DNA from 3 places in the Variovorax sp. 05L425 genome. Region 2 is predicted to be linked to each of the others. Evidence: riboswitches for the same ligand, from Rfam matches in the RefSeq annotation. Region 2 holds a riboswitch; each other region holds the start of a gene.
What was found. Region 2 has a riboswitch for thiamine pyrophosphate ahead of AC1DN9_RS17890 (purine-cytosine permease family protein). Riboswitches for the same ligand answer to the same signal wherever they lie in the genome.
Positions count from the first base shown of each region.

Region 1: linked by a shared signal. The riboswitch ahead of AC1DN9_RS22635 (LuxE/PaaK family acyltransferase) and the one ahead of AC1DN9_RS17890 (purine-cytosine permease family protein) in region 2 are both predicted to bind thiamine pyrophosphate.
Region 3: linked by a shared signal. The riboswitch ahead of thiC (phosphomethylpyrimidine synthase ThiC) and the one ahead of AC1DN9_RS17890 (purine-cytosine permease family protein) in region 2 are both predicted to bind thiamine pyrophosphate.

Region 1 covers NZ_JBFTNY010000021.1:111,966-117,659, reverse strand. Annotated here, with positions in the region: gene AC1DN9_RS22640 (acyl-CoA reductase) at 1-889, opposite strand, end outside; gene AC1DN9_RS22635 (LuxE/PaaK family acyltransferase) at 886-1,998, opposite strand; TPP riboswitch at 2,067-2,160, opposite strand; gene AC1DN9_RS22630 (N-acetyltransferase family protein) at 2,316-2,621, shown strand; gene AC1DN9_RS22625 (hypothetical protein) at 2,633-2,839, shown strand; gene AC1DN9_RS22620 (hypothetical protein) at 3,009-3,179, shown strand; partial or broken gene AC1DN9_RS22615 (transposase) at 3,451-3,561, shown strand; gene AC1DN9_RS22610 (aldo/keto reductase) at 3,626-4,657, shown strand; gene AC1DN9_RS22605 (DinB family protein) at 4,864-5,367, opposite strand; gene AC1DN9_RS22600 (TetR/AcrR family transcriptional regulator) at 5,559-5,694, shown strand, end outside.
Region 2 covers NZ_JBFTNY010000015.1:66,320-72,013, forward strand. Annotated here, with positions in the region: gene AC1DN9_RS17880 (FAD-dependent oxidoreductase) at 1-1,036, opposite strand, end outside; gene thiD (bifunctional hydroxymethylpyrimidine kinase/phosphomethylpyrimidine kinase) at 1,095-1,940, shown strand; gene AC1DN9_RS17890 (purine-cytosine permease family protein) at 1,885-3,222, opposite strand; TPP riboswitch at 3,298-3,403, opposite strand; gene AC1DN9_RS17895 (phosphatase PAP2 family protein) at 3,403-3,969, opposite strand; gene AC1DN9_RS17900 (NAD(P)/FAD-dependent oxidoreductase) at 4,004-5,068, opposite strand; gene fdxA (ferredoxin FdxA) at 5,026-5,355, opposite strand; gene AC1DN9_RS17910 (sulfate adenylyltransferase subunit 1) at 5,398-5,694, opposite strand, start outside.
Region 3 covers NZ_JBFTNY010000029.1:32,179-37,872, forward strand. Annotated here, with positions in the region: gene AC1DN9_RS25645 (HAD family hydrolase) at 1-312, opposite strand, end outside; gene thiC (phosphomethylpyrimidine synthase ThiC) at 346-2,232, opposite strand; TPP riboswitch at 2,314-2,419, opposite strand; gene AC1DN9_RS25655 (VTT domain-containing protein) at 2,447-3,412, opposite strand; gene AC1DN9_RS25660 (DUF3047 domain-containing protein) at 3,452-4,270, opposite strand; gene AC1DN9_RS25665 (YchJ family protein) at 4,469-4,900, opposite strand; gene AC1DN9_RS25670 (acyl-CoA dehydrogenase family protein) at 4,955-5,694, opposite strand, start outside.

The DNA of each region.
Region 1 (5,694 bases), on a different contig from region 2:
AGCCTTGCTGGTCATAGCGCATCACGTCCCAGGCGGCCAGGCGTGCCGTCGCCGGCGCGCGCAGGGAGTCGAGCGCCGAGGCGCTGACCAGGCCGAAGCCCAGCTTGTGGCCGTAGGGCAGGAAACGCGTCGTGACCGGCAATTGGCGCCGGATCTGCTCCAGCGAATCGTTGCCACCATAGGCCAGCACCGTGTCCGCCTCGGCATACAGGGCCGCCGCCTGTTCCTCTTCGCCGCCTTTCCACCACACCACGGCCACACAATCGGCGAGGGGAGGGTGGACTTCGGCCAGCAGCCGCGCGAACAGGCCCGCGAACAGCGGCTCCGCGCTGGGCAGCTTGCCGATGTTGCCGGCCTTCACGAGCAGCCCGCAGACCAGGCTCCAGAGCGGAATGGCCGGCACGTTGCCGGCCCAGCTGTGGACCAGCAACTCCGGCCCGAAGGCCTTTGCCGCGCCGCCCTTTGGGCGTGGCTGGAATTCGTCCAGCAACTTGGGGTTGGCGAAATCCTCGGCGACGAAGCGATGCAGCTGCGGCGCGCGAAAGGTCTTGAAGAATGCCGTGAGGCCCAGGCGGACCATCTCGGCGTCGTAGCCGCCGACGATCGGCAACAGTTGGTCGAGCTCCCTCCGGTAGGGGTCGGCCGGGTCCAGCAGGCGGGCCATCGCGCGATCGACCACGTCCACGATCCCGGACACGGTCATGGTCTTCAGATGGCGACGGCTGGCCTGCCCGACGCGGACGGCGAGGGCGCGCATCTGATCCGGGCTCAACACGGGCACGGCGACCTCCAGTCGGGTCGGGCCCGATTCGAAGTTCAGGGCCTGCCACTGCACGTCCGCCGGCGCGAGGCCCGGCAGGTAGCCGGCGGTCGCATGCAGCGTCGTCATGCGGCCGCCCGGATGAATTCCTCCACCGCCAGCGAGCAGCCCTTGGCTTGCGCGCCCTCGGCGCGACCCAGCAGCAGGAAGCCGCCGTCCGCCGCCAAGCCCACGTCCTCGGTCAGGATGGTGGTCACCGAATTGAAATTGGCGAGATCGCAGTGGACCAGTATCCCGCGCTCGGAAGGCTCGACTTCGCGGCCTGTGAGCGGGTCGATCAGGCGAGAGCGGATCCAGTGCGGGCCGGACTTGACCGAGGGTACCGATGCATTGCCTGCATCGTAGAACTGCGTGCTCAGCTCGGTCATGCCGTACATGTTGATGCAGTCCGATCGCTCGATGCCGAGCAACGTGGACAGCTCCGCATAGAAGGTGTCGAGCGGCAGATCGCGCGACTGTCCCTTGTAGCCGCCGGTGTCCAGCACTCGGCTGCCCGCCGGCAGGCGGAACGACAGGCCGCGCTGTTTGAGCTCGTCGATCAGGTGCACGAAGCTGTAGCTTGCGCCGAGCAGCGCAAAGGGCTCGCCGCGATGCTGTGCATCCGACAGGGCCTCGCAGAGCCCCTGGAGGTCCAATCCCTGCGGGCTCATGAAGTAACGGCTCTCCGCGGTTCCGAAGGCGTCCCGTGCCAGCGCCAGATAGTGGGCGAGCGAGGAATTGGGCAGCACGGTCTCGGTGGGGAACAGGATGCCCATTTGCATCCGGCCTTGCCCCTGCATGAAGCGCTGCGAGAAGTTGCGGATCATCGAGCGGTCGTAGACCGCCAGCGTCGGATGGAAGTGACGGCCCTTGACCTCGCTGCGGGTGGTGCCGCTGGTCATGAAGACCCGATCTGTTGCGGCCGGCGGCTCGCAGCGCAGCGCCAGTTCCTTGAAGGCATCGATCGGCACTGCCGGGATGTCGCTCCAGCGCTTCACGCTTCGCAGGGTCGCGCCGCGCCGCTGGCAGAAGCGCCGGTACGGCTGGTTGTTGGCGTACTGGTAGGCGAACAGCCGTAACGCCAGACGATCGAAGTCGGCGTCGGTGCAACCGTCTTGCGCAATGAAGGCGAGGACGTCAGCGACCATTTCGTCGGCTGCCGCCATGGGCGCAGGTTGTTTCGCAGAGGAGTTGTGCATGAGGCCTTCTTCGTGACCGTGAAACGGGTGCTCCGAGGGCCGCTTCGATGTCGGCAGGATTCGCCGATGATCAAAGCAACTGCTCTTCTTCCGCCGGTCCTAACCGGTTCAAGTTCGCGGGTTTGAATCTCAGCACTGTTGCGTGCACCCCGGAGCATCGCGGATTTTATCCGTATCCGCGGTTGCCGCAGCGCCGAATTCCAAACCCGCCGGAACGTCGAGCGGGGCTTGGCAGCGTTGTCAGCGCCCACGTGCGGATTCGAGGGTCGTCGTCCTTCTCGCCTTCAAAGAGGGCGGAGGGCGTCAGGCCGCTTGCCTTGAGCCCCAAGGTCGTCAGGTTGACGAGGTGCAACGGTGACGTCGCCCGCTTCGTGGTGGAGTCGCAGCAGGAGGCGGACTTCGCCATCGTGGTGGCTGATGCCTGGCAGGGGCTCGGACTGGGACGCGAACTGATGTCACGCCTTATCGCCGCGGCGCGCAGATACGGTCTTCGCAAGGTGAGCGGGCATGCGCTCGCGACCAATACAGGCGTGCTGGCGCTCGCTCGGCGATTTGGATTCGCTGCACTGCGTCTGTCGGGCACCGTGACCACGCTTCGCCTGGATCTTCAGAGGCCGTCATGACTTCCCAATCCATGCATATCAAGCGCTTCGAGCTGTGGTTTCGGTCTCTCTTCAACCAGGGTCGCGGGTTCGCCTTCGCGTGCGACTCGGCAGGCCGGGTGAACATGGATCAACTCTCGGAGCGCGGCCGCCGCAACTACCTGTTCGCCAAAGCGATGGTCGGCCGTGAGTTTGCGACCCCGAGCGTTCGCACGGCTCCGGTTTCTCTCCTTTCCTGACCCAGCAATTGGACGCCATCATCTTCGGAGGCGCGCCAATGCAAGGGCGGAGCGGGGCCAGAGGCCGAAGCGGACATCCGGTAACTGTGCTTCACGCTTCTGCGTGCTGACGACACGGGACCGACACAGGAGCGCTCGACGATGGAATCGCCAACCCAAGGAGACCCAGATGAAAAGCCTCGCACTCGTTATCGCCGCATTGACCTTGTCCGGCTGCATCGTCGCGCCGTACGACAACTACCGTCCGCCGCCGCCGCGCGGCGGCGCCTACATGGACCGCGACGGCGATGGCGTGCCCGACCGGTACGATCGCCGTCCCAACAATCCTTATCGCTATTGAGCTTGGCTTGAAGTCCGGCAGACGTGCATCGCAGGGCGGCAACGTCAGCAGAGGCTACCAGCGCCTGAGATTTGAACTTCAGCAAAAAAGAGAGCCATCGGTGGGTGGTCCACCAGGATGGCTCTGGAGAGCCGCCGACCTTTGCAGAATCGGCGTACTTGCAACCTTCGTGATTTGAGCGCGACGCGCTCAAGACGTTCCCTTCGTGCTGCCGCTTCGCCTCCTGCCCGCCGATTCTCGCGCGCAGTGATTCCTCCAGGTGCAATATCTGCGCCAGATCGAGGGGGACTGGCCCTACCTGTGGATCGACGCCACCTACGTGAAGACACGCGAGGCCGGGCGCATCGTGAGCGTGGCGGCAATAGTCGCTGTTGGCGTGAACGCTGTCAGATGGACGCGCTATGCTTTGCTCGGGGAATTCCACTCGCAATCCTAGGAGACATGCATTGAAGTCACGTCAATTCACGACTCGCAACGGAACGGAACTCGCCTTCTCGGCCCTAGGCCTCGGCACTGCCCCCATGGGCGACCTGTACGAATTGCTCGACGAGAAAACCTGCATCGTCACTATCGAACAGGCGTACGCCGGCGGAGTGCGTGTGTTCGACACCTCGCCGCACTACGGCAACGGGCTCGCCGAAGCACGCGTCGGTGCAGGCCTGCGCCACATACCGCGGCAGGACGTGATCTTGTCGACCAAGATCGGCCGCATCATGGACGCCTTCTCCAAGCCGCCGCCGAAAAACCCGGACGTTTTCTCGCCTGGCTTTGCCGGCGGCCATCCGCATGCGGCGCGCTTTGACTATTCCTACGACGGCACGATGCGCTCCGTCGAACAGTCCCTGCTGCGCACCGGGCTGGACCGCCTGGATATCCTGCTGATCCACGATTGCGACGTGTGGACGCACGGGCCGGTCGATGCGCCAGTGCGCTTCAAGGAGGCGATGGAGGGCGCCTACAAGGCGCTCGACAGGCTGCGCAGTGAGAAGACCGTCGCAGCCATCGGATTCGGCATCAACGAGTCCGACGTCTCGGTGAAGTTCGCGAAGGCCGGCGACTTCGATGTGGCGATACTGGCTGGCCGTTACTCATTGCTGATCCAGAACGCATTGGACGAATTCCTGCCGCTGGCGCTCGAAAAGAACATCGGCGTCATGCTCGCAGGTGTGTTCAATTCCGGCATCCTCGCAACCGGCGCCGTGCCCGGCGCCAAGTTCGAGTATGGGCCCGCGCCCGAAGACATCATGGATCGCGTGCGCCGGATCGAAGCGATCTGCGCCGCGCACGCCACGCCGCTGCGCCGCGCCGCGCTTCAGTTCGCCATGGCGCATCCCGCGGTCGTGACCGTGCTGCTCGGCGGCGTGACGCCGCAGGAGGTGCTGGCCAACTCCGCCGATGCCGACCATGCGGTGCCGGCCGCACTGTGGCGTGACCTCCAGTCCGCCGGCCTGCTGAACCCGGCTGCGCCGATTGGCTGAGCGCCAATTCAGTGCGCGCTCCCGCCCTTCGCGCCAGTTGCCTATGCCAAGGCATCGCCCCTGAAAATCGACGGCTCCATTCGCGAACATACTGTTTTGCCACTGCTCCAGAAGGCGCTGCGGGGCCCGCTGCGGCAGAGCTTCCATCGGTCGGCGAGGACCGGACATCGAGCCGCCCATAGCTCGACCGCACAGCTCAACGGCGTTCAAGCTAGAGCCCGCCTTCTCGTTGACGCCTCCGCCTCGTGTAGATAAGTCGTAAATCCATCCTTGGCGGGCGGAACGGAATTGAGCAGCATCACTGCGCTGACCTGTCCACGATGACCTGTTCCGTGCGTGACAACATGCATGAGCATTTCCTCGCGGGACATACGGCCCACGGCCCCGTCAGTGAACGCGAAGTCGATTCGTTCGGCCAATTGGTCGCGATCCAGCGTCGACGCATAGTCGATGTATTCCTGATCGCTTCTTCTGAGATCAGCGGATAGATCTTCGAGCGTAGGCATCTCGCTCAAGTTGGCCGATGTGTACGCGTGAGCTTCTCGCCTAAGGTGCGCGGCGAATATTCGATCGACCACGTATGTGTGGCTCAAAGCCTTGATGGCCAACGTCGTGATTGGGGAACTGTCCTCGAGCCGGGCCAGCGCCGTCAATAGGTGGTCGTTCGCCCAAGCCTTATATCTGAAGAGGTGGTGCAATGTGTCGTCCATGTCGTGGGGTCTCCTGAGGGGTTTGCGCGCGACAGGTCTTACATGCCAGAAGTTGCGCCGCCCGTCCGCGTATGCTCAGAATATGAGCGATCATTCGCTTTTTCTACTCGCATTGACAGCATCAAAAAATGGGGCGAAAACCCGTCACTAGGCCCAGGAAAATCGCCACTCAGGAGCGATCGCGCGCGACTGTGGACAACCTGATCGAGGCAACCGCTCGCATTCTGGTCAAGGACGGCTTCGACAAGGCCAGCACCAACCGCATCGCGGAAGTCTCGGGGGTGAGCATCGGCTCGCTTTATCAATATTTCCCCAGCAAGGAGGCAC
Region 2 (5,694 bases):
TGGCGACGTCGAGTATGGCGGGTGCGATCATGAACCCGTGCCTGTAGAGGCCGTTGATCTGCATCACGCCGGGTCGCGGCTGTCGCACGGCAGGCAGATTGTCGGGCAGGGTGGGGCGGCATTGCGTCGCGATCTCGATGATGCGTGCCTCCGCAAAGCCGCTATGCACCGAATAGGCTGCGCTCAGCAATTCGAGCGTCGAGCGCACGCTGGCGGGCGACATGTCGTCGGACTCGATCTCCGTCGCACCGATCACGAACACGCTGCCGGGCTTGGGCGCGATGTAGAGCGGGTAGCGCGGATGCACGAGGCGCGTCGGACGTTGGAGCGTGACATCGGGCGCATGCACGCGGATGACTTCGCCACGCACGCCGCGCAGTGCGGCCCACTGGGGACGCGCCCCAAGCCCGCGGCAGTCGATCACGCGTTCGGGCTGGCCCGACGCCCCGGGCGCAAAGTCGTCGAGCGTGCGCGATGCATGCCAGTGCAGGCGAACTTGGGGCAGCGCTTGCAGCGTGGCGAGCAGTGCCGTGAGCAACGCGCGATTGTCGAGTTGGCCTTCGCCTGGCAACAGCAGGCCCTGTGAGAATCGCCGCCTCAACGAAGGCTCCAGCGCCGCGATGCGTTCGTCGTCGAGCGTCTGCATGGCGGGCAATTCGGGCACTGCTTCCCTGGTGCCTGCGAGCACACGCGCCAGCCGTGCAGCCTCGGCTCCATCCTGTCGATGCCAAAGCACCAGCGTGCCTTCGCGTTGGAAGAAGACGGGGGCGTTGAGTGATGCGATCAGTTCCGGCCACCGTTCGAGTCCGTAGTGCCCCATTCGGACCACCGAGGGTGGCGCTACCGCCGATTCGGCCAACGGCGCCAGCATGGCGGCGGCGACGCGGGCGGCCGCGCCATCGGCCTCCGGGCCGCCTGCATCGAACAAATCGACCTTGCAGCCCGCATGCGCCAGCGTCACTGCGAGCAGGCGCCCCATGAGGCCGGCTCCCAGGATGGCGACGGACCGAAACGGAAGATCGGCGCGAAGATCCATGTCAGCTTTCACGGCCCCTCCGGCGCAGTCGTTGATGGTGTGGCCGATAATTTTCGACATGACCAATGCATTTTCCCGCTATGCGCGTGTGCTTTCGATCGCTGGCTCCGACAGCGGTGGCGGCGCAGGCATCCAGGCCGATCTCAAGACTTTCTCGGCGCTGGGTTGCTACGGCATGACGGCCATCACCGCGTTGACTGCGCAGAACACGCTCGGCGTTTCGGGCATCCATGGCGTGCCGCCGGCCTTCCTGAAAGCGCAGATCCAGGCGGTGGTCGAGGACATCGGCGTCGATGCAGTCAAGCTCGGCATGCTGCATGCGCCCGAGATCGTCGAAGTCGTGGCATGGGCCATCGATCACTACAAGCTGCCTAACGTCGTGCTTGATCCGGTGATGGTAGCCACCAGCGGAGACCGATTGATCGCGGCTGAAACAGTCCAGGTACTGGTCCGCGAACTCTTCCCGCGTGCAGTGGTGGTGACGCCCAATCTCGACGAAGCAGCGCTGCTGATCGGCCATCCGATCGACGGCGTCGATGCGCTGGACGATGCGGCGAGCGAACTGTTGGCGCTCGGAACGAGTGCCGTCCTGCTGAAGGGCGGGCATCTCCCGGGCGTCGATGTGGTCGATCTGCTGGCGCAGGCCAACGGCGACCGGTTGCGCCTCGCCTCGACGCGCATCGTCAGCCGCAATCTTCATGGCACGGGCTGCACACTGTCTTCGGCCATCGCGTCGCACCTGGCGCTCGGCTATGCGCTGCCGCAGGCTGTCGAGCGCGCGCGCGAGTATGTTGTCGCCGCCATGGCGGCCGGTGCAGACGTCCAGGTCGGCGCTGGTCATGGACCGCTCAACCACGGCTTTGCGCCAGTGCCGACGTTCCGCCTTCCGGCGCGGGCCGCGTGATCCACGCAAGCACGAAAGTGATCGCCAAGGTCGGCAGCGCAGATCCCCATTGCGGCGCCCAGGCGGCGCAGGCGTGATAGACCACGATGCCGGCGATCCAGATCGCGGCTGCGGCCCAGTCCACGCGTCGCGTTCCCACTGACTCCAAGACCGTGCCCATGCCGAGCCGCCCGAGAATCACGCCGTAGAGCGGCACGAACACCGAGCTCAGCAGCAACAGGAACGGTTCGAGCGAGTGCATTGGCAAGACCAGGGCGAAGGCGATGCAGACTGCGGCGAGCAGCAATCCCCAGCGACGAATGCTCCAGCGCGGCATCAGGCTGTGGGCCGAGACGGAGCCCGAGTAGACGTCGCCATAGGCGTTGTCGAGCTCGTCGACCAGGATCAGGCCCAGCGCAACCAGCCCGCCCTGCGCCAGCAGCAATGCGGCGAGCATGTCCGTGCCGGGCTCTGCCACGCTCACGACCATCACGCCCAGCGCATAGCACCAGATGTTGGCGACCGCGTAGCCGAACCAGGTGCCGCCGAATGCGCCGCCCAGGCCGCCCGTGCTGCGCTTGCCGTGACGCGCATAGTCGGCCACCAGCGGGAGCCACGAGACCGGCATGGCAATGACGAGGTCGAGCGCGCCGAACATGCTCATGCTGCCGTCACCCGGACGCGTCCAGAACGATTCCAGTCCCTTCGCATGAATGCGCGTGGCGAACTGCCAGCTCAGCCACACCAGCGACAGCACGACCAGCGGCAACCCGAAGCGACTCACGAAGCGCCGCACGAGCTTGACCATCGAACCCGACAGCAGTGCCAGCAGCACGGCGCCCCAGACCAGCGTCGTGACCACAGAGCCGAACTGGCCGTCGAGCGACCAGCCGAACGCCTGCCTGCCGATGGCTTGCGTGCCTTCACGCATGATCACGACTTCGAAGGTGGTCCAACCGATCAGCTGCACGATGTTCAACACGACGGGCAGGCGGGCAAACGCGCTGCCGTAGGTCGCGTGCATCAGGCCCGCGCTGGCGAGCCCGCTTTCGCAGCCGACGCGTGCGGTCCATGCCAGCAGTCCCGCGCCAATGCAAGAGCCCAGCACGATCGCGATGGCCGCATCCTTCGTGCCGACCGCAGGCACCAGGTAGGCCCCGATCTGCATGACCAGCAGACCGACGCCGAGGCTGAACCACAGCGCCATATGGTCGTGCCACCGGAAGACGCGTCCGGATTCGCGCAGCGGCGTCAGCGCCTCATTGGCGCCAGCCGGCGTCTGCTCGTTGCTTGTGTTTGCCATCCATTTGCTCCAATGCAAATTGTTTGGCAGGTGGGCGAGGCCACGGCGGCAAGACCGTCACGCGAGAAAACGTGGCGGCCGCCGGACCAGCTTCCCTGCGCGAGGATTACCTCAGTCAGGTTCAAAGGGACTCTCTCAGCCGGCACACCGAAACGGCGAACCGGCACCCCTAGCGTTGCTTCAATCTGGCGAAGCAGGTCGGATTGTAGAACTGTGTGACGGATCGGTGAAACGATGGGACAGCTTCACCAGCGCCCAGAACACCGCGGCGATCGCCATGGCCAAAACGAATCCCCCGAGGATGTCCAACGGAAAATGCACACCCACATAAATGCGCGCCCAGCCCGTGACAAACCCGATCAGGAGGATGGCAAGCCCTACGATGCGCAGTCCCGGCCGCAGACAGAGGATCAACCCGACAGTAAACATGACCGTCGCATGCGTACTCGGCATCGAGCCACGGGCGCCGTGCTCGATGTAGGCCGGGCTCAAGCCCGCAATGAAAGGCCGGGGCATGTTGATGGCGCTGGCCACGGCATGCGCCAGCATCGAGGCCGCGAGGGCCGCAACCAGAGTTGCAACGAGGTATTTCCACTGCGACGGTTGCCGCCACGCGGCCCAGGCGATCAGGGCCACACACAACCAGACCGTGCCGGTGGCCAGCAGCGATGCAATCCACAGGATCTGCGGATGAGGCGTGTTGCCGGCCGCCAGCCAGTGAAAAAGCGCGACGTTCAACTCCTGCATGCCGGGCATGGTAGCTGTACGGACCAGGCTCCGTTCAATGCTTGACGCCGAGCAGCGTGTGCAACCGCGTGCTGGTCGTCGTGTATTGCAGCGGGATCGACTTGTCCGGGAAGACGATGGCCGTCGCGCCCCAGGCAGCCAGCGTCGCTTCGTGAAAGCCGCACACGATCAGCTTCTTCTTGCCCGGATAGGTGTTGATGTCGCCAACCGCGAAGATGCCTCGTTCGCGCGTTTCGTACTTTTCGGTGTCGACAGGCAACTGCTTGCGAACCAGTTCCAGGCCCCAGTCCGCGATGGCGCCGAGGCGTGGCGAGATGCCGAGGCAGCCGATGAGGGCATCGAAAGGGAGGGATTGAGCCTGCGCGTCCGGCGTGATGATCCGCAGGCCGGCATCGTCGAACGCGGAAGGCTGGCCGATGGCGAGGCGTATCGCACCTGCCGCGACGCGTTCGCGCAAGGCGGCGACGGTGGCATCTTCGGCCTGGAAGACATCTCGCCGATGAAGCAGCGTGACCTGCCTTGCGATCGGCGTGAGCGCCAGCGCGGCCTCGAGCGCGGCACCGTCGCCGCCGTTGACCACCACGGTCTGGCCGGTAAAGCGGTCGAAATCATCGGGGTGGTAGAAAAGCTTCGTGCCTTCCAGCTGTTCGATGCCTTCGACGGCGATGCGTTTGGGCACGAAGGCGCCGACACCGGCGGCAATGAAGACCGTCCTGGCGAGAAATGCCGTATGTCGGGACGTGGTCAGCAGAAACCGACCGTCATCCTGTCGCGCGAGGGTCGAAACCTGCTCGCCAAAATGGAATTGAGGCTTGAAAGGCGCGATCTGCTGCAACAGCGACTCCGAAAGGCCCCGCCCGCTGGTGACCGGCGTGCCCGGAATGTCGTAGATCGGCTTGTCGCCATAGAGCTCGACGCACTGGCCGCCGGCTCGGGGCAGTGCGTCGACGATGTGGCAGGAGATTTCGAGCAGGCCGAGTTGGAAGACCTGGAACAGCCCGACCGGGCCGGCGCCGATGATCAGCGCGTCTGTTTCGATGGGGGCTTGTTGCGTGCTCAGCGCACCAGCTCCGAGATCTTGCCGGTCTTGTCTTTCCACTCTTCGGCGTCAGGCAGGGCAGGCTTGCGCTTGGTGATGCTTTTCCAGCCATCGGCCAGGGCCAGCTCGGCATTGAGCTTGATGAAGGCGAGCTGGTCGCCGGGGAGGTCTTCCTCGGCGTAGATCGCATTGACCGGGCATTCGGGGATGCAGACCGCGCAGTCGATGCACTCGTCGGGGTCGATCACCAGCATGTTCGGCCCTTCACGGAAGCAATCGACCGGACACACGTCAACGCAATCGGTGTATTTGCAGCGGATGCAGGATTCGGAGACGACGTGGGTCATGGTTGTTGCAAAGCGGGAAGGTAAGCGGAAAAACCGGGAATTTTAGGCCTTTGTGGGGGCTGGGCGCACGAGCACCGCCGCGGAGGTCCGGTGCGACGCGGTATCGACCAGGATCAGCGAGCCGAGCGCACGCGATTGCGTGAAGGGCAGCACCGCCAGCGGCTGCTGCAGGCTGAGCACCACGTCGCCGATCGCGTTGGCTTCAAGATGGTCGGTCGGCTCGCAATCCAGCGTCGTGATGTTGACGCGATCCACGATGCGCGCGACCTTCGCCTTGACCCAGCGATGGCCCTGGAGCGCCCAGTAGACGCGGCCCGCCACGAGCGGTTCGTCGTCGAG
Region 3 (5,694 bases), on a different contig from region 2:
CGCGGCATGCAATGCACGCGCCGCCTGCGCCGCGCCGGGAATCGCGACCAGGTCACGTTCCAGCGCTTCGTTGCGGCGCAGGCGGAAGCCGTCCAGCCAGTCGGGCGTGATCGCAAAGCCGGTCTGCGCCTCGATCAGCGCGGCCTCGTCCTTGACCGCCTTGCCGGTGAAGATCCGCATCGATTCCTCGACGCTCAATGCCCAGCCCAGTTCGCCGAGCATTTCGGCGAGGACGCGGTTGGTGATGGGTTCGGAGTCGACGAGGACGCCGTCACAGTCAAAGAGGACGGCGTCGAAGGGGATGGAATTCATGGGGGGCCATCCTATCAACGAACCCCCGTACGGTCATTCCGCCTTGCTGTGTATCGGTATGTACATCTCGCCGCCCGCGGCCTTGAACTCGGCCGACTTGCCGGCCATGCCGTCGTCCACCGCCCGCGCCTCGTCGATACCCTTCTGCGCCGCATATTCGCGGACTTCCTGGGTGATCTTCATCGAGCAGAATTTGGGGCCGCACATCGAGCAGAAGTGGGCGACCTTGCTGCTGTCCTTCGGCAGCGTCTCGTCGTGGAATTCGCGCGCGGTGTCGGGGTCGAGGCCGAGGTTGAATTGGTCCTGCCAGCGGAAGTCGAAGCGGGCCTGGGAGAGCGCGTCGTCGCGCGCCCGCGCGCCCGGATGGCCCTTGGCCACGTCCGCGGCGTGCGCCGCGATCTTGTACGCAATGATCCCCTGCTTCACATCGTCGCGGTCGGGCAGCCCGAGATGCTCCTTGGGCGTGACGTAGCACAGCATCGCGGTGCCGAACCAGCCGATCATCGCGGCACCGATCGCACTGGCGATGTGGTCGTAGCCGGGCGCGATGTCGATGGTCAGCGGGCCGAGCGTGTAGAACGGCGCTTCATGGCAGTGCTTGAGCTGCTCGTCCATGTTGGCCTGGATGAGATGCATCGGCACGTGGCCCGGGCCTTCGATCATGGTCTGCACGTCGTGCTTCCACGCGATCTGCGTGAGCTCGCCGAGCGTGCGCAGTTCGGCGAACTGGGCTTCGTCGTTCGCATCCGATGCGCATCCCGGGCGCAGGCCGTCGCCGAGCGAGAAGCTCACGTCGTAGGCCTTCATGATGTCGCAGATGTCTTCGAAGTGCGTGTAGAGGAAGCTTTCCTTGTGGTGCGCGATGCACCACTTGGCCATGATCGATCCGCCGCGCGAGACGATGCCGGTGCGGCGGTCCGCCGTGAGGTGGATGAAGGGCAGGCGCAGCCCCGCATGGATGGTGAAGTAGTCGACGCCCTGCTCGGCCTGCTCGATGAGCGTGTCGCGGTAGATCTCCCAGGTGAGGTCTTCGGCGACGCCGCCGACCTTCTCGAGCGCCTGGTAGATGGGCACCGTGCCGATCGGGACCGGGCTGTTGCGCACGATCCAGTCGCGCGTGGTGTGGATGTTGCGGCCGGTGGAAAGATCCATCACGTTATCCGCGCCCCAGCGGATGGCCCAGACGAGCTTCTCGACCTCTTCCTCGATGCTGGAGGTCACGGCCGAATTGCCGATGTTGGCGTTGATCTTGACCTTGAAGTTGCGGCCGATGCCCATCGGCTCGACTTCGGGGTGGTTGATGTTGGCCGGGATGATGGCGCGGCCGCGTGCGACTTCGTCGCGCACGAACTCGGTCGTGATGATCTTCGGGATGCTCGCACCCATCGGGTTGCCGGCCAGGCGCTTTTCGCGCGCGGCGTCGGCGAGATATTCGGCCATCCACTCGCGGCGGCCGTTCTCGCGGAGGGCCACGTATTCCATCTCGGGCGTGACGATGCCGCGGCGTGCGTAGTGCATCTGCGTGACGTTGCCGCCCGCCTTGGCGCGGCGCGGCGTGCGCTGCAGTGCGGCGGCGCCGGCGCGCAGTTCGGCGATGCGCTGGGCATCGCGGTCGGCGTTGGTGGCGCCATCGTCGAGCGCCAGGTGCAGGCGGCCTTCGTAACTTTCGGTGTCGCTGCGTTCGGCGATCCACGCGTCACGCACGCCGGGAAGGCCGCGTCGCACGTCGATGTCGGCGGCTGGATCGGTGTAGGGGCCGGAAGTGTCGTAAAGCGATACGCGCTCGCCGTTGGTGAGCAGCACTTCGCGCACAGGCACGCGCAGATCGGACCGGCTGCCGGTGATCACGCGCTTGGTCGAAGCAGGAAAGGGCTCACGCGTGAGCGTGAGGAGGGAGGCGAACTTGTCGACGGCATTCATGCGGGGCACTCCTGGTTGTGGGACAACGGGTGCTCCGCGATCGCTCCGGGCGGTATCGGTCCATGGAAGACGGACGGGATACCGTGGAGTCGCAGCTCTTCTTACGCTGGTATGAACCAGATCAAGTTCGCGGGTTCGGCCGCTTGGCCATCTCAGTACGCATCTGCGTGCACCCCGGAGCGGGGACGATTCTAGGCCCAGCCCGGGACGGGGATCAAGCAGGATTGACGACGGCCATCGGCGCATCGGCCAACAGAGCCCCTTCGCCGGACTGCGCTGCCCACGCATCCAGGCCGCCAGTGAGCACGCGCACACGGGTCATTCCGGCGGTCCGCAGCACCCGCGCTGCCGCGATGGCGGAGCCGTCGTCGGGGCAGTCGCAGAAGACGACAAGCTCGCGTCCGTCCGTGAATGCATCGAGCCGCTTCGGAAGCTGCTTGAGCGCAATGCCGAGGGCGCCGGGAATGGCGCGATCGTCGAGCGCGCGTGCCTCGTCGGAACGCACGTCGATCAGCGTGAGCCCCGCGCCCGCCGTCAGCGCCGCGCGCAGCGCCGCGACTTCGATGCGCTCGATGTCATCGGAGCGCAAGGCCATGCGACGTTTCTGATAGCGCCACAGCACGAATGCGGCAAGCAGCAGCGCGCAGATCACCGTCGCCGCCACGCCGATGCTGGAAAGCACCGACAACACATCCTGGATGGCGGCGTGGAACACGCGGCCGATCAGCAGGAAGCCCAGCGTCCAGATCAACGCGGCCACGGTCTCGTAGGACAGGAACCGGGTGTTCGACATCCCCAGCGCACCCGCCATCGGCGGCGCAACCACTGACACCCCCGGCACGAACTTCGCCGCGATCAACGACCAGCCGCCCCAGCGACCGATGATGGATTCGCTTTGCCTGACGCACGAGTCAGGCGACAGCGAAATGCGGCACAACAGCCGCATGACGCGATAGCCCCAGCGCCGCCCGGCGATGAACCAGACGCCATCGCCCAGGATGTTGCCGAGCACTGCAGCCACCGTCACCGCCAGGAAAGAGACCTGCCCGCCGACCGTGAGGCCGCCGGCGACGATCAGGAAAGGCACCGCCGGCACCGGCGCACCCAGGCGCGTCGCCAGGGTGGCGACGAACACCAGGGCGGGGCCCTGACTGGCGAGGAGCGCGACGAATTCGTTCATGGCGGGAATATGGCGTTGATCTCAATCGATGGCGGGCCGCTATTGCGCAGGTTTCGCTGCGGCCGGGGCAGGCGCCGCAGCGGGTGCGCCGCGCAGGTCGACGTCGGAAAAATAGGAAATCCCGTGAGCCTTGGTGTTGTCCGCGTCGGCTTGAATCGCGACGCCCACCACGTCCGGCAGCAAATCGCCCGCCTCGCCGCCGAAGGCTCGCTTGTAGTCGGCCTGCAGGTTGCGGCGCTCGGTCAGCCAGCCGCCTGCCTTGTCGGTCGCGCCCGATTCGATCACGTCCATGCGAATGCGCTTGGTGAAGGCGTTGTCGAATTCGCTGCCCTTGCTTTCCTTGACGTCCCAGACGTAGCACAGGGTTTCGGTGGGCACCGCTTCGCCGGTCGAGCCTTTCGCCAGCGCCAGCTTGGTGCGCTCGCCCACCGACAGCCGGTCAGACGGGAAGTCGAAGAAGACACAGATCTTGGCCGCGCCGTCGTCGCCGCCCTTGGTGCGCAGATCGGCACCTTCCACGAATTCCTCGACCTTCCAGCGCCAGGCGAGCGTGGCCTCGTCATTGAGCTGAACCCGCGTGGGATGGACCAGGTTGCCGTAGGACTTGTCGGCATCGACCTTGAGCACCTTCTGGCCATCGAGCTGCGTGATCTCGAACTTCGTCGGCGCCTTGTTGGGCAAGGTCGTGAAGCGCCACGGCGCGGGCGCCTGCGGACCCGGCGCGGTCGAGAACGGCGTCAACACGCCCTCGGCGCGCGCGGCCGAGGCCGCCATGCAGAGCAGCGCGGCCGCAGCAGGCAGCGCCGCCGCGGTGATCGAATGCCGTCCGCGTCCAAACCGGAATCTCGTGTTGTCCATGGCTGGCCTCTATGGCTGGTGGTTGGGAAATGGGCGCCATGCGCCCGCCGACACGGAGTGTGATCCAGGCGCGCCGCAAGATAAATACCCCATCGGGAATCGCTCTGTCTCCCGCCAGCACACAATCGCCCGGCGCTACGTCATCGATAGCACCATCCGCAGGCGCTACGCCAGCGCCGGCTTCATCGACCCGATCGGTCAGCCCAGGTCGCCGTCGACGTAGAACCAGCGATCGTGGGCCCCGTCGATTTCGCGGACGAAGCGGCTGCGCTCGTGCAGCCGGGTCGCCACGCCGGCGCTGCTGCGCTGGCGGGCGACGAATTCGACCTCCGCATGGTCGGCGTCGAGCACCGAGCGCGAGCGCACATCGAGGCCAAGCCATTTGACGCCCACCTCGAAACTGACCGTTGCCGGACGCGTCGAGGGGTGCCAGGTCGCAAGCAGGTAGTCGGCGCGCTCGCGGACGAAGGCCGTGTAGCGCGAGCGCATGAGCGATTCGGCGTCGGGGGCCGGCGTATTGTCGAAATCGTCGACGTAGCGACCGCAGCACTGGCCGTAGACGAGCGGCAGCTCCCTCCGGTCGCGGCGCCCGCAGGGACAGGGAATACGGGCAGGGTCGGGTGCGGGCATGGGGGATGTTGGCGAGGGGTTCAGCGCGTATTGTGCAGACCCCCGCATAAACCCTTAGGCCAACGCGCGCTGAATCAGCAGCTTCTGGATGTCCGAAGTGCCTTCATAGATCTGGCACACACGCACGTCGCGGTAGATGCGCTCGAGCGGAAAGTCGTTGACGTAGCCGTAGCCGCCCAGCGTCTGGATCGCCGCGCTGCACACGCGCTCGGCCATCTCGCTCGCGAAGAGCTTGGCCATCGCTGCCTCCTTGAGACATGGCCGGCCGGCATCGCGCAGGCTCGCGGCATGCCAGATCAGCTGGCGCGCCGCTTCGATCTGCGTGGCGCAATCGGCCAGCCGGAAGCCCACCGCTTGCTGGTCGAAGATCGCGCCGCCGAAAGCCTGGCGCTCCTTGGCGTAGGCAACGGCCACGTCGAAAGCGCTGCGCGCCATGCCCACGCTCTGGGCGGCGATGCCGATGCGGCCGCCTTCCAATGCACCGAGGGCGATCTTGTAGCCTTCGCCTTCCTGTCCGATCAGGTTCTCGGCCGGAATGCGGCAGCCGTCGAAGTTGATCTGCGCGGTGTCGCTCGAGTGCTGGCCGAGCTTGTCTTCAAGGCGCGCGACGTTGTAGCCCGGCGCGTCGGTCGGCACGATGAAGGCGCTCATGCCGCGCTTTCCCGCGGCCTTGTCGGTGACCGCGATCACGATCGCGACCTGCCCGTTCTTGCCGCTGGTGATGAACTGCTTGACGCCGTCGATCACCCAGCCTTCGCGGTCCTTGCGCCCCGTGGTGCGCAGCGACGATGCAT